3 regions of the Mesorhizobium sp. P2_B11 genome follow, and region 2 is predicted to be linked to each of the others. Evidence: riboswitches for the same ligand, from Rfam matches in the RefSeq annotation. Region 2 holds a riboswitch; each other region holds the start of a gene.
The links. Region 2 has a riboswitch for cobalamin ahead of AC1DYJ_RS10970 (CbtB domain-containing protein). Riboswitches for the same ligand answer to the same signal wherever they lie in the genome.
Positions count from the first base shown of each region.

Region 1 (4,339 bases), on a different contig from region 2:
GGGGGGCCGACTTCTGTACGTCGCCTGACGAGTTCAACAGCTTGTAGACCGGCGAGCTGGTGTTGAACGACGACGTGCGCGTGGTGTCGACCGAGGTAGCGGCCGGCTGGTTGGCTTCGTTGGAGCCGTAATGGTCGCTGGCCGCGAAGGCAGCGCTCGAAACAGCCAGAAGGGCTGCGGTGGCAAGAATGATCTTCTTCATTTCAAGTCTCCTGAATTTTGCGATGTCGCCAGCAGTGACGGACAAATCCGCCACATGCTGGGGATCGGCTGTTAGCGGTTGCCGTAGAGGTCGCGGTTGGAACTCTGAGCTGGGACCTGCTCGGCCGGAACCGACTTCTCAACCGAAGCGGTGTGGCTATTGTCGGTCGACGTAACCGCGGGCTGGTTGGCGCCATTCGAACCATAGTTGTCGCTGGCGGCGAAAGCGCTGCCGGAAACTGCCAGAACGGCGGCGGCAGCAAGGATGATCTTTTTCATTTTAAATACTCCTGAATATCTTCGAGATCCCAAGAGCGACGGACGTGCCGCGACTCTGTTGTTTGGATCGGGATCAGCTGTTAACGGCCGAAGAGGTTGCGGTCGCTGCCCTGAACGATGGGCTGCTTGTCAGCGGGCGCCGACTTCTGAATGGAAGCCGTATACGAGCTGTCAACCGCGGCAGCGGGCTGGTTCGCACCATTGGAACCATAATTGTCGCCACCAGCGAAGGCGCTGCCGGTGATGGCCAAAACGGCGGCGGCAGTGAGGATGATCTTTTTCATTTTTGGTACTCCAGTTTTGCTGTCCGTCTAGCGGCGTGTCCTGGGAGGAATTCGCGTCGTTCGGACAGCCCCGATGTGGGAAAGCCGTAGGCTGGTTTCCAATCACGAAGTTGTTCCAACCAGGCCGCAACTTCGCCTCTTGTAATTTTCATAAGCATGCCTATCATCTTATTTTATGTAAATAATACAAAGGTTTATGTGAAAGCGCCATTCGGCTCACTGAGTGTGTCCGGGCGTCAGCGTTCACACCGTCCTGCACGCATTGTCAACAGAAACGAACCGTTCGGTTCGATTTTAGAAACTGCTAATAGTCACTTTTCGATACTGTTGACGGTTTTTTCGTTGGTCGACAGTCTGATTCGAGGTGATTTGCGATGGCCGCGATCTGTCCCGAAAACAGCGCCGTCAGCCCCACAATCGTCGGCCGCCCGCGTTTGTCGCGCGTGTCGCGCCGCATGGAGACGATGTCGCATTCATGCCGATGTCGCGATCGCTGCCGTGATTAGATGATCACATCTCAGGTGCCGCTTCGTGACGACGCAGCGGAGAATTGGGAAGCCGGTCAGAATCCGGCGCTGCCCCCGCAACGGTGGTGGAGTCCAAGTCGCAACGGGAGACCACTGGGCAATAGCCTGGGAAGGTGTCGCGATGGTCCGCAAGGACAACTCCAGAGCCCGGAAACCAGCCCGAGATGCTTGAACTCGACTGATCGCGGTGGGCGGTCAAGAGGTGGATAGTGCATGTCCGGCGTCACCGCCGGCCTGCGGCCGATCCTTCCTCCATCACCACCAAGTTCAGTCCTTAAACCACGAGGACAGAACTATGGATGCGCGCAACGACATGCTGAGGCTCTTGAACGGCCGCAAGCAAGGCTTTTCGCTCGAACAGCCCTTCTACACCGACCCGGACTACTTCAAGCTCGACATGGAGCTGATCTGGTATCGCGACTGGCTGTTCATCGGCCATGATTGCGAACTGCCGAAGCCCGGCAGCTATATCACCGTGCAGATCGGCGACTATCCGGTGGTGCTGGTCCGCGACCAGAAGGGCAACATCAACGCCTTTCACAATTCCTGCCGCCATCGCGGCAGCCGCGTCTGCAACACCGAGAAAGGTACGGCGGCAAAGCTCGTCTGTCCCTATCACCAGTGGACCTACGAACTCGATGGCCGCCTGCTGTTCGCCCGCCAGATGGCCGAGGGTTTCGACAAGAGCCAGTTCGGCCTGAAGCCGGTCGCCTGCGAAAGTGTGGCCGGCTACATCTTCATCTGCCTGGCGAAAGAACCCGCAGACTTCGCGCCGATGCGCGCCATGATCGAACCGTACCTCAAGCCGCACCGGCTTAGCGAAGCCAAGGTCGCCTTCGAGAGCACGATCATCGAGAAGGGCAATTGGAAGCTGGTCTGGGAAAACAACCGCGAGTGCTATCACTGCGCCGGCAATCATCCCGAGCTTTGCAAGACCTTCCCGGAAGCGCCGACCGTGACCGGCGTGCAGGGCGCCGACAGCGACCCGGAGATGCTGGCGCATTGGGCAAAATGCGAGGAGGCGGGCCTGCCGAGCAAATTCCGCATCGATCCTGCCGGACAATACCGCGCCACCCGCGCGCCGCTCCTGCGCGATGCGGTCAGCTACACGATGACCGGCAAGCGGGCGGTGAAGAAGAACCTGTCCGACAGCGTCGCGACCGACCGCATCGGCTCCTTGCTGCTGTACCACTATCCGACGACCTGGAACCACATCCTCGGCGACCACGCCGTCACCTTCCGTGTGCTACCGATTAGCGCCACCGAAACCGCGGTGACGACCAAGTGGCTGGTGCACAAGGATGCGGTCGAGGGTGTCGACTACAACCTTGAAGAGCTCACCCATGTCTGGACCGAGACCAACGACCAGGACCGCCGCATCGTCGAGGAAAACGCCTTCGGCATCCTGTCGCCGGCCTATGAGCCAGGCCCCTATTCGGAGCTGCATGAAGGCGGCGTGATCCAGTTCGTCGAATGGTACGCGGCCTTCATTGGCCCGCGCCTTGTCGAAGGCGGGCGGCCGGCGCTGCGCAGCGTCGCCTAAGAGAGGTTGAAGGATGAATGCGATGACGGATCTTGGGCTCTATCGCCATCTCGACCAGATGGCGCCATGGAACGACAGGCTGCAGGTGCTGGAGGTGATCGGCGTCAGCGACGAGGCGCCCGGCGTCAAGACCTTCACCTTCCGCTCCGACAACCAGACCTGGTTCCGCTACAAGCCGGGCCAGTTCGTGACGCTGGAGCTGCCGACACCGGACGGGCCGCTGATGCGCACCTACACGCTGTCGTCGTCGCCGTCGCGGCCGTTTTCGATCGCGGTGACGGTGAAGGCGCAAGCCGGCAGCATCGGCACACGCTGGATGTTCGAGAACCTGGTACCCGGCTCCCACGTCAAGGCCTATGGACCGGCCGGCGACTTCTCGTTGCACAGCCACCCCGCGGCCAAATATCTGTTCATTTCGGCCGGCTCCGGCGTGACGCCGATGATGTCGATGCTGCGCTGGCTGAACGACTGTGCGCCATGGACGGATGTCGGCTTCGTCAACTGCGCGCGGCGCGCGGAAGAGATCATCTTCCGCAAGGAACTTGAACTGCTTGGTGGCCATATGCCCGGCCTGTCGCTCGGCTTCATGATCGAGGAACGCTCGAGCCGTGAAGGCTGGTACGGCCATATGGGCCGCATCGACGCGATCCGGCTGCCGCTGCTGGCGCCCGATTTCCGCGAACGCGAGATCTTCTGCTGCGGCCCCGATCCGTTCATGCGCGCCGTGCGCGGCATGCTGGACGCCGCCGGCTTCGACATGACGAAATATCATCAGGAGAGCTTTGCCACGCCCGCGGTGGAGGAGGTGCCGGCGCCGTTTGCCTCACCCGGCGAAGACGGCACTGCTGTTCCTGTCGAAGCTGTGACCCCGATCCGCTTCTCGCTTTCGGAGGTCGACGCCGACTGCGTCGCCGGGCAGACTGTGCTGCAGACAGCGCGCAGCTCAGGCGTGCGCATACCGGCCGCCTGCGAGTTCGGCCTGTGCGGCACCTGCAAGGTGAAGAAGGTCTCCGGCGATGTCGAGATGAGCCACAATGGCGGCATCCTCGACCACGAGATCGATGACGGCTTCATTCTCGCCTGCTGCTCGAAACCGCTGTCGGCGCTCGAAATCGAGGCCTGAGCGTCGCCGCTTTGTTTTTATGCATGTCGTTGTCCCAGAACCGCTGCACACTTCTGGGCGACATGCATTAGACGCCGTACCGCTCGGTGCGGATGATGTCCGCAGACATGCCGGTGTCGATCAGCGCCTGGGCGGCGGCCGAGACGAAGGCGTTCGAGCCGCAGACGAAGGCAAGCGCCGGCGGTTGTGGCAGCCGTGTGAGCGCCTGCATGACCATTGCCGTGTCGATGCGCCTTGAATAGTCGGACGGACGCTGTGCGGCCTCGCGCGTCAGCGTCAGCACCAGGTCGAAACCGTCGCGGCGGTCGTCGAGGCCGATCAGCTCGTCGCGGAAGATCACCTCGTCCCAGACCCGCACCGAAAACATCAGCGCGACCGGCAC
Region 1 covers NZ_JBFUDF010000001.1:41,034-45,372, forward strand. Annotated here, with positions in the region: gene AC1DYJ_RS00165 (DUF680 domain-containing protein) at 1-202, opposite strand, end outside; gene AC1DYJ_RS00170 (DUF680 domain-containing protein) at 274-480, opposite strand; gene AC1DYJ_RS00175 (DUF680 domain-containing protein) at 561-764, opposite strand; cobalamin riboswitch at 1,267-1,468, shown strand; gene AC1DYJ_RS00180 (aromatic ring-hydroxylating oxygenase subunit alpha) at 1,587-2,834, shown strand; gene AC1DYJ_RS00185 (FAD-binding oxidoreductase) at 2,857-3,957, shown strand; gene AC1DYJ_RS00190 (FAD-binding oxidoreductase) at 4,025-4,339, opposite strand, start outside.
Region 1: it holds a riboswitch for cobalamin, as region 2 does, so the genes downstream of both, AC1DYJ_RS00180 (aromatic ring-hydroxylating oxygenase subunit alpha) here and AC1DYJ_RS10970 (CbtB domain-containing protein) in region 2, are expected to answer to the same signal.

Region 2 (4,339 bases):
ATCACGGTTGCACCGGACAAAAGAAGGCCGTGCGGCATGCATCAGGTGGCGCTTTAGGCCAGAGCCGGAAAGCCTTTGGCCGAATTCGCTTTTTGCCGGGAATGGGTCGGCTGCTTCCTGTTACCACCAGAGATCGCCCCGGTGTTCGTCACGCTGGGCATCTTGGCGGCAGCCTGCGGCTTCGTCACGTGGCGCTATCTGCCGAAATCGCTGTGATCAGGACGCTGCATGGCGGTCGCGCACCCAATTGTGGAAGCGGTGCAGATCATATTCCTCCGGCATCAGCACGCCGGCCTGGTGGCGCATCGAGCGCAGGCCTTTCTGGTTGATCTCGCAGATCGCGGCATCCTCCTCCAGCACCTGGGTGCCGAAGGCGACGACATTGTCGATGTCGGTCTCAGCCAGCGCCTCGGGCGCGAACAGCCATTCGGCGGTGAGTTCGGTCTGCTCCGGGCCAATCGGTGTCAGCCGCACGGTGCGGACATAGTCGACATGGCCGACGATGAACATGGACGGCAGATTGGTGGCATAGGTCTGGCCGGCCGCGCGCTCGGCTGGTGTCAGGCCTGAGAACACAGGACCATGCGCCTGGCCGTCGCGCGACCAGGTCTCGGCGCCGGCGCGCAGGCCGCCGGAAAACTCCGGCGCGTCATTGTCGGCATGGCGCACCCAGTCGGGGTCGTCGTGGCGGCTCATCAGGCCGCGGCCGTAGATCGGCACCAGCCGCGACAGGTCCTTGTGGACGCCGGGGCAATGCAGGCACTCGTTGAAGTTCTCCCAAAAAATCTTCCAGTTGCAGTTCATCACCTTGCGCAGCACATGGCCTGATACCAGCGTTTCCAGCGGCCAGTTGCCGAGGTTGCCCGATGCCGGATCGAAGGACGCCTGCGCCGAGCCGGCCGCGTCCTCCTGCAGGTTGACGAAGACAAAGCCGCGCCACACCGACAGCGCCACGCGAAAAAGCGGGTGGTCGGCCTTGTCGAAACCCTCGGGCAGCGATTTCGAGGGCACGCGCACGAGATCGCCGCGCAGCGAATAGGACCAGGCGTGGTAGGGGCAGGTGATCAGCCGCGCCTTCAGCCGACCCTCGCTCTCCTGGCAAAGTTGTGAGCCGCGATGCCGGCAGGTGTTGTGGAAGGCGCGCAATTGCCCGGTGTCATCGCGCAGCACGACGATTTCCTGCGTGCCGACGCGAAATGTCCTGAACGCCAAAGGCTGGGCGAGGTCGGCCTCGCGGCAGACCAGCAGCCAGCTTTTGTACCAGATGGCGTCGAGATCGCGCTGGTAGGCGCCGGCGTCCCAATAGGCCGAGGACGGCAGCGTCGGCTGAAGCTCGGTCAGGCCATTGTAGGGATCGCGCTGGCTCGGATTGGGTTGCATGGCTGGCTCCCTGGATGGTGCAGCCGACACCCCGGCAAATCGTTTGTCAATCACGGCTGACATTGCCGGTTGCGGGCGCGGCGCATAATCATGTCGTGACTTGAGGGGATTCGGAAAATTGGCCGCACGACAGATGTCGCTTACGCCGGAGCTGGTCGCGCGTTGCTGGCGCGAGATCGCCGACGCCGGACCCGACCCCGAGGCGATGCACCTCGATGACAGCGACTATGACGCGCTGCTGGACGAATTGCAGGCTGAGCTCCCTGACAGCGAACCGCTGTGGCTGTTCGGCTATGGCTCGCTGATCTGGAAGCCGGAAATCGATTATGTCGAGGACCGCGTCGCCCTGGCGCGCGGCTGGCACCGTTCCTTTTGTATGAACATGACGCGCTGGCGGGGCACCAAGGAAAGCCCGGGCCTGATGATGGCGCTCGACAGTGGTGGCCAGTGCAAAGGCGTCGCCTTCCGGCTGGCCGACGACAACCGGCGAGAACAGCTGGGCAAGCTGTTCCGGCGCGAAGTCACGCTGAAGCCGACAAGCTACCGGCCGCGCATGCTGAAGCTTGCAAGCGAGGCCGGTCCGCTCAGGGCGCTGGCTTTCGTCATCAACCGCAACGGCCTGACCTATTCCGGCCCGCTCGACGAGGCGAAGGTCGTCGACAGGCTGGCGACATCCTGTGGGCATTGGGGGTCGGGCGCCGACTATCTCTACAACACGGTGAAGAATCTGGAGGAGCGCGGCATTCACGATCGCCATCTGTGGCGGCTGCAGCGGCTGGTCGCCGAGCGGATCTCCGCCTTGAACCCGTAATGCTGCATGGCGCATTCGCGCTGTTGGCCGGCGGAATTTGGTTTGCCGGATGCAGCTGTTTCAGCCTATAGTCAGGCATGTCGTCGGTTCCATTAGGGACCAAGAGGGAATGCGGTGAGGGCTGAGTTGTTGCCCAATGCCGTGGCTGCCCCCGCAACTGTGTGCGGTAGTCCTCTCCAAGCCACTGAGGATTTTTCTTCGGGAAGGTGGGGAAGGGCGTTATTCCGTGAGCCAGGAGACCTGCCGGCGACAGGGAACTGACTTCGATGCCCTCGGGTGGAGGGCGAAAGGACAAGATATGAATACCGCTTCCGTCTCCCTCGGCGCTTCCGTCTCCTCGCAGTCGCGCTTCACGCAGCTCGTGCTGAGCGCGTTTCTGGGCATTTTCGTCATCGGCATTGTCGGCTTCTCGCATATCGATGCGGTCCACAATGCCGCGCACGACTATCGCCATTCGATGGCGTTTCCCTGCCACTGACGAGGAATTGACATCATGAATCTGTTTCGCAACGTCGTGTTTATCGCGGCGATCGCAGGGCTCGTGGCCGGCGTCGTTCTCGCCTGCTTGCAGGCCTATGCGACCGTGCCGCTCATCCTGAAGGCGGAAGTCTACGAACAGGCCGGCGGCGGCCATCAACATGAGCATGCAGCAGCGCCCGCCGCCGCTGCGGACACCAATGCCATGAGCACCCCAGCACCTGCGGAAAATGCCATGAGCAGCGCAGCACCCGCGCCGGCTGAAGCAGCCGCGCCGGCGGAGGATGAAGGTTGGGCGCCGGCCGACGGCTTTGAACGCTTCGCCTTCAGCGTGCTGGCCAATATCGTCACCGGCATCGGTTTCGCGCTGGTCCTGGTGGCCGTTTCCGAATTCGCCGGCGGCATCGGCAACTGGCGCCAGGGTATATTCTGGGGCCTGGCCGGTTTTGCCGCGTTCACGCTCGCACCGGGCCTCAGCCTGCCGCCGGAACTGCCGGCCATGCCGGTGGCCGACCTCACCCAACGCCAGATCTGGTGGTGGGCAACGGTGGCGGCGACCGCTGCCGGTCTCGGCCTGATCGCCTTCCGCAAATCGCTGCCGCTGGCGATCCTTGCGGTGGCCTTGATCGTGGCGCCGCATATCGTCGGTGCGCCGCAGCCGGACAGCTTCGTAACGTCGATCCCCGAAGGCCTGCACCATCAGTTCGTGGTGGCGGTTACGGTGACCAATCTGGTGTTCTGGCTGGTGCTCGGCGCGGTTGTCGGCGTGGTGCGCGGACGCTTCACCGGCACGGCGACCAGCCTGCGCGACAGCTTTGCCTGATCGCAGTTTGACCTTCATCATCGGCGGTGCGCGCTCCGGCAAGAGCGCGCATGCCGAAACCCTGGCGACGGCGCTGCCGCCGCCATGGGCCTATATCGCCACCGCTGAAGCCTATGACGACGAGATGCGTGAGCGCATCGCGCAGCACAGGTCGCGGCGCGGCGAAGGCTGGGCGACCATCGATGCGCCGCTCGATCTCGCCGGCGCGCTCGAAGCACTACCCGACAACCAGCCGGTGCTCGTCGACTGCCTGACGCTGTGGCTGACCAATCATATGTTGGCTGATCATGAACTCGACGCAGAATGCCTGCGGCTGGCCGATGTGCTGTCGCGACCGCGCGGACCGTGGTTCGTGGTCTCCAACGAAGTCGGGCAAGGCATCGTGCCGGACAATGCGCTCGCACGCCGGTTCCGCGACGCAGCCGGCCGGCTCAACCAGCAGGTCGCGGCAATTGCCGATACGGTGCTATTGATGGTGGCCGGGCTGCCGCTCAAGGTGAAATAAATGACCGACATCGACGCAAAAGACGAGGAACGCCACCGCGCCAAGATGGCCAAGCGCAAGGCGGTGCAGGATGCCGAGGTTGCGGAAAAGACGGTCGAGAAGGGGCTGCTGATCGTCAACACCGGGCCCGGCAAGGGCAAGACCACCGCTGCCTTCGGGCTGGCGCTGCGCATGCTCGGCTACGGCAAGCGCGTCGGCGTCGTCCAGTTCATCAAGGGCAAATGGCACACCGGCGAAAAGGATGCCTTCGCGGCGTTCGGCGAGCGCGTCGTCTGGCACACGATGGGCGAGGGATTTACGTGGGAAACGCAGGATCTCAAACGCGACATCGCGGCGGCCGAGG
Region 2 covers NZ_JBFUDF010000003.1:496,674-501,012, forward strand. Annotated here, with positions in the region: gene AC1DYJ_RS10955 (hypothetical protein) at 76-216, shown strand; gene AC1DYJ_RS10960 (aromatic ring-hydroxylating oxygenase subunit alpha) at 217-1,380, opposite strand; gene AC1DYJ_RS10965 (gamma-glutamylcyclotransferase) at 1,499-2,191, shown strand; cobalamin riboswitch at 2,259-2,453, shown strand; gene AC1DYJ_RS10970 (CbtB domain-containing protein) at 2,490-2,669, shown strand; gene AC1DYJ_RS10975 (CbtA family protein) at 2,685-3,491, shown strand; gene cobU (bifunctional adenosylcobinamide kinase/adenosylcobinamide-phosphate guanylyltransferase) at 3,484-3,996, shown strand; gene cobO (cob(I)yrinic acid a,c-diamide adenosyltransferase) at 3,997-4,339, shown strand, end outside.

Region 3 (4,339 bases), on a different contig from region 2:
GAGCTGCGCCTTCCAGCCGGTGACAAGTTTCTCGGCGTCAGCCTCCTTGCCAAAAATCCTGCCCAGCTTTTCGACGTCACCATAGAGCAGGTCCATCGAGGCGGCAGGTCGGTTCTTGTCGAGGTGGACGCAGCTTTCGGTCAGCACCAGCGTCTTGATGCCGTGCGGGGCGAGTGTGTCTGGCGTCACCGCGCCGCCAGGGTCCATGCCATAGTACCAGCCGGCGAAGAAGAAATCGGGCTGGACCGCGACGAGGTTTTCCATGGTCGGATATTTTGGCGCCAGTTCCGGGATCGAGCCCTGCTCGGCCTTGAATTCCGGGCCGACCTTGTACCAGCCGGTAATGCCGGTCAGGCCGACGATCGAAGGCTGCAGTTTTAGCGCAAACGCCATCTCGGCCATGTTGAGATCGTGGATGACGGCGCGCTTGGGCGGCGCGTCGAAGGTCAGCTTCTTGCCGCAACTGTCGACGGTCACCGGGAAGGCAAAGGCGGCGGAGGCAAACAGCGAGGCGGCAAGCGACAGAACGAGGCGTTTCACGGGGCGGTGCTCCTTGGATGATTTTGCAATGGGTTGGTTCAGAATGGCGACGAGACACGGTTGGGAACTTCGAAGACGGTGAGTTCGCGGTCTTCTGTGGGATGGCGCAGCCACAGGACGTCGATACCGAAGATGTCGCGGATGAGGTGCTGGGTCAGCGCCTCGCGCGGCCCGGCCAGGGCGTGCAGGCGCGCCTCGTTCATCACGGCGACCCGAGTGGCGAAGGGTGCGACCAGCGACAGATCGTGCAGCACGGCCACCACCGTCATGCCGAAGCCGGCGACCAGGTCGAGCAGCTCGCCGCGGGCGCGTGGATCGAGGTGATTGGTCGGCTCGTCGAGGAACAGGATGCGCGGCTGCTGGGCGATGGCGCGGGCCAATTGCGCGCGCTGGCGTTCGCCGCCCGACAGCGAGCCGATGGTACGGCCGGCGAGCGGCAAGAGCCCGGTCCGGCGCAGGGCGTCGACGACGATGTCGCGGTCTTCGTGCGGGCGTCGCAGGCCGGCATGCGGAACCCGGCCGAGCTCGACATAATCGATCACGCCGAGCCGGGGATCCGGCTGGTCCGTCTGGCCGACGACGGCCATGTGCAGCGCGCGCTCGGCGGTTGAAATCCTGTCCAGGCGGCGGCCGAGAAATGCCACCTCGCCCGCGCTCGGCCGCAGCGTGCCACACAGCATGCGCAACAGCGTCGTCTTGCCGGCGCCATTGGGGCCGATGATGGCAAGGCGATCGCCCGCCGCCACCGAGAGGCTGACGCCATCCACCAGCAACCGGTCGTTAGTGGTCGCGGTCAGTCTATGGGCTTCGAGAAGCGGCGCGGTCATGGTTTGCCTGTTGTCGGACAACCCGGAATGCGGGCGAGTGTCTTGCCCGCCAGCCTGGCCGGGCGCTGCCCGGAATTGCACCAGCCGTCGGCGAGCGAGGCATAGAGTTTTGCAAACCGCACGAGGTGGCCGGCATCGGCCCGCGCGTCGATGGAGCCGAAGACATAGGCGGCCTTGCCGGGCGCCTGGAAGCCGACCGTCAGCGGCCGCGAGCAGCCTGCCATGCAGGCCACGCCCACAACCGAAAAGCCCTGGGCAACCGCCGGTTCATAGTGAGCCGCGAGTCGGGCGCGCAGATCCGCGCAGAGGCCCTCGCCCGATCTGACCCCGGTCACGAGATCGCGGCAGAGCGTGCACACGATGATGCGGTGGATGTCGGCGTCCAACGTTCCGTCACTTTCTCAATAGGCGACGGAAGGCAGGTCGGGCAGCCGGCCGACAAGACCGACGTCCACGTCTCCTCCCGGCACACCCCGTCCGGTCAACTCATTGAGATGGCAGGTCTCCTGGCTCGCGGGTCCTAGCGCCATCCTGCCTTCCCAGCCTTGCCGGCCAGTGGCTTGTCGGATTTTGCTCGCCGCTTACAGTTGCGGGGGCAGCCACGGCTTCGACCCTTGCGGATTTCACCGTGTTCCCTTTTCACCCCTGACCTTTCGGCGCGGGGACCATCACGAGGCGCAGCGTAGTTTTCCATCGGTCGCGCCGCAATGAATTTCTGTGACGGTTGCTCCACTTTGCATCGGTTGGTTATGTAATATCATAACAACTAAAGGGTATCCCGCTGCCCTGTCAAGCCGCCGCGCTGTTGCGAGCGCCGAACGTGCTGCGACCTTTTTGGCTCGCGGATCCATGCGGGTCCGCAAGACAGACGTTTCGGCGGCGGCCTGCTGAGCCGCGGCTTCGCCATCTGGTCCCAGGCTTCGGAGCGAAGCCGCCCCGTCAACAAGCCGCCTTCGTCAAGGCCGGTCGCCAAAACATCGGAAAATTTTCAGAAACCGATCGGGATTTCAGCCGCCGAAACGCCGAATGAAAGCGTGCTGGTGAAACGGGCGGACTGACTTCGATTTGCGCCAAAAACGCCCCCTCTCCCAGCCAGGATCGTTGCCGCCGTTTCGGCGACAGCCGCTTGCGCGAACATGAAAAAGTCCGCACTCTTGAGGGAGAAACAAAATGAGCACGGCTCAACCAAAAGTCCTTATTGCCGGCGCCGGTCCGACCGGCCTGACGCTTGCGCTTTGGCTCACCCGTCTCGGTGTTCCGGTCCGCCTCTTCGACAAAGACGCCGGTCCCGGCGAGACATCGCGGGCGCTGGCCGTCCAGGCCCGCACGCTGGAATTCCACCGCCAGATCGGCATCGTCGACGACGTGATCGCCGCTGGCGTGAAGATCGAACAGCTGACCGTGCACACGCCGGCCGGCATTGCCGCAAAACTGCCGCTGGCCGATTTCGGCCGCGGCATCAGCCCTTACCCGTTCGCCTTCGCCCTGCCGCAGGATGTTCACGAGCGCGTGCTGATTGCGCATCTGGAGCGCGCCGGCGTTCAGGTCGAGCGCAACACCGAGCTTGTCGCCTTCGAGGACAAGGGCAATGCGGTCGTCGCCACCTTGCGCAAGAATGGTACGGACGAGACGGTCAGCGCCGCCTATCTCGCGGGCTGCGATGGCGCCCGCAGCGCGGTGCGCCACGGGCTTAACATCGGCTTTCCCGGCGGTACTTACGAGCAGGCCTTCTATGTCGCCGACGTCGACGGCCGCGGCGACGTCACCCGCAACGGCATGGACACGGTCATCAGCGCCTATGGCTTTGCCATCGTCATGCCTGTGCGGCAGTCAGGCTCGTTGCGCCTGATCGGCATCGTGCCAAAGGCGCATGAGGCCGACGAGACGATCACCTTCGAAGCGATCCGCGCCGATGTCGAGCGCGACACCGGCGTGGCGATCGACAGGGTCAACTGGTTCTCGACCTACCGCGTCCATCACCGCGTCGCCGACCGCTTCCGCGTCGGCCGCGTCTTCCTCGCCGGCGATGCCGGCCATATCCACAGCCCGGCCGGCGGCCAGGGCATGAACACCGGCATGGGTGACGCGGTCAACCTCGCCTGGAAACTCGCCGCCGTGGTGCAGGGCCGTGCCGATCAGCGCCTGCTCGACAGCTACGAGCCGGAGCGCATCGCCTTTGCCCGCAAGCTGATCGACAGCACCGACCAAGCGTTTCGGGTCGCCACCAGCCGCTCGCGGCTGGTCGGCCTGTTCCGCCGCTATCTGATGCCGAAGGTTTTGCGCGCGGCGCTCGGCACTGCTTTTGGATCGCGCAGGTTTTTCGGGCTGATTTCGCAGACCCGCATTCAATACCGCGCAAGCGCGATCAGCAGCGGCAAGGCCGGCACGATCGAGGGCGGCGACCGCCTGCCCTATGTCCCGGCGGCGAATGGCGACAATTTCGAACCACTGCGCGCGCTCGACTGGCAGGTGCATGTCTATGGCGAGGCCAATGGCGAGTTCCGGGCGATGCTCGCATCGACCGGCATTCCGGTCCATGTCTTCGCCTGGTCGGACACTGCGGAAGCCGCCGGCCTGCAGCGCGACGGCGCCTATCTGGTGAGGCCTGACGGCCATGTCGCACTGGCTTCGCCCGTTCAGGAGGCGGCCGCCTTCCAGCGCTACCTCGCCGGACTGGCGATAAAACCAAGGCTGGCCGAGCGCGCGCCCTATCGCATCACAGGCACCATGCACAGCCTGGCCTGATTGCTTGGCGCGCCGACCTGGTCGTCGGCGCTGATCAATCCCAACCATCCCCTCTTTTCACCATCGGCTTTCGCCGTGCGCGCGCTTGCGCCGCTGTGAACCCTACTCAACCGAAAGGAAACCGACCCATGGACCCCTTCTTTGGAAATCTGCTTGTCCGCTTCAATGCCGGCTTTCTGATCCTGGCATCGGCCGGCGGGCTCGCCACCGACATTGCCGGCTCGTTC
Region 3 covers NZ_JBFUDF010000007.1:313,968-318,306, reverse strand. Annotated here, with positions in the region: gene AC1DYJ_RS24455 (ABC transporter substrate-binding protein) at 1-540, opposite strand, end outside; gene AC1DYJ_RS24450 (ABC transporter ATP-binding protein) at 579-1,367, opposite strand; gene AC1DYJ_RS24445 (DUF1636 family protein) at 1,364-1,753, opposite strand; cobalamin riboswitch at 1,847-2,052, opposite strand; gene AC1DYJ_RS24440 (FAD-dependent monooxygenase) at 2,538-4,112, shown strand; gene AC1DYJ_RS24435 (hypothetical protein) at 4,241-4,339, shown strand, end outside.
Region 3: it holds a riboswitch for cobalamin, as region 2 does, so the genes downstream of both, AC1DYJ_RS24445 (DUF1636 family protein) here and AC1DYJ_RS10970 (CbtB domain-containing protein) in region 2, are expected to answer to the same signal.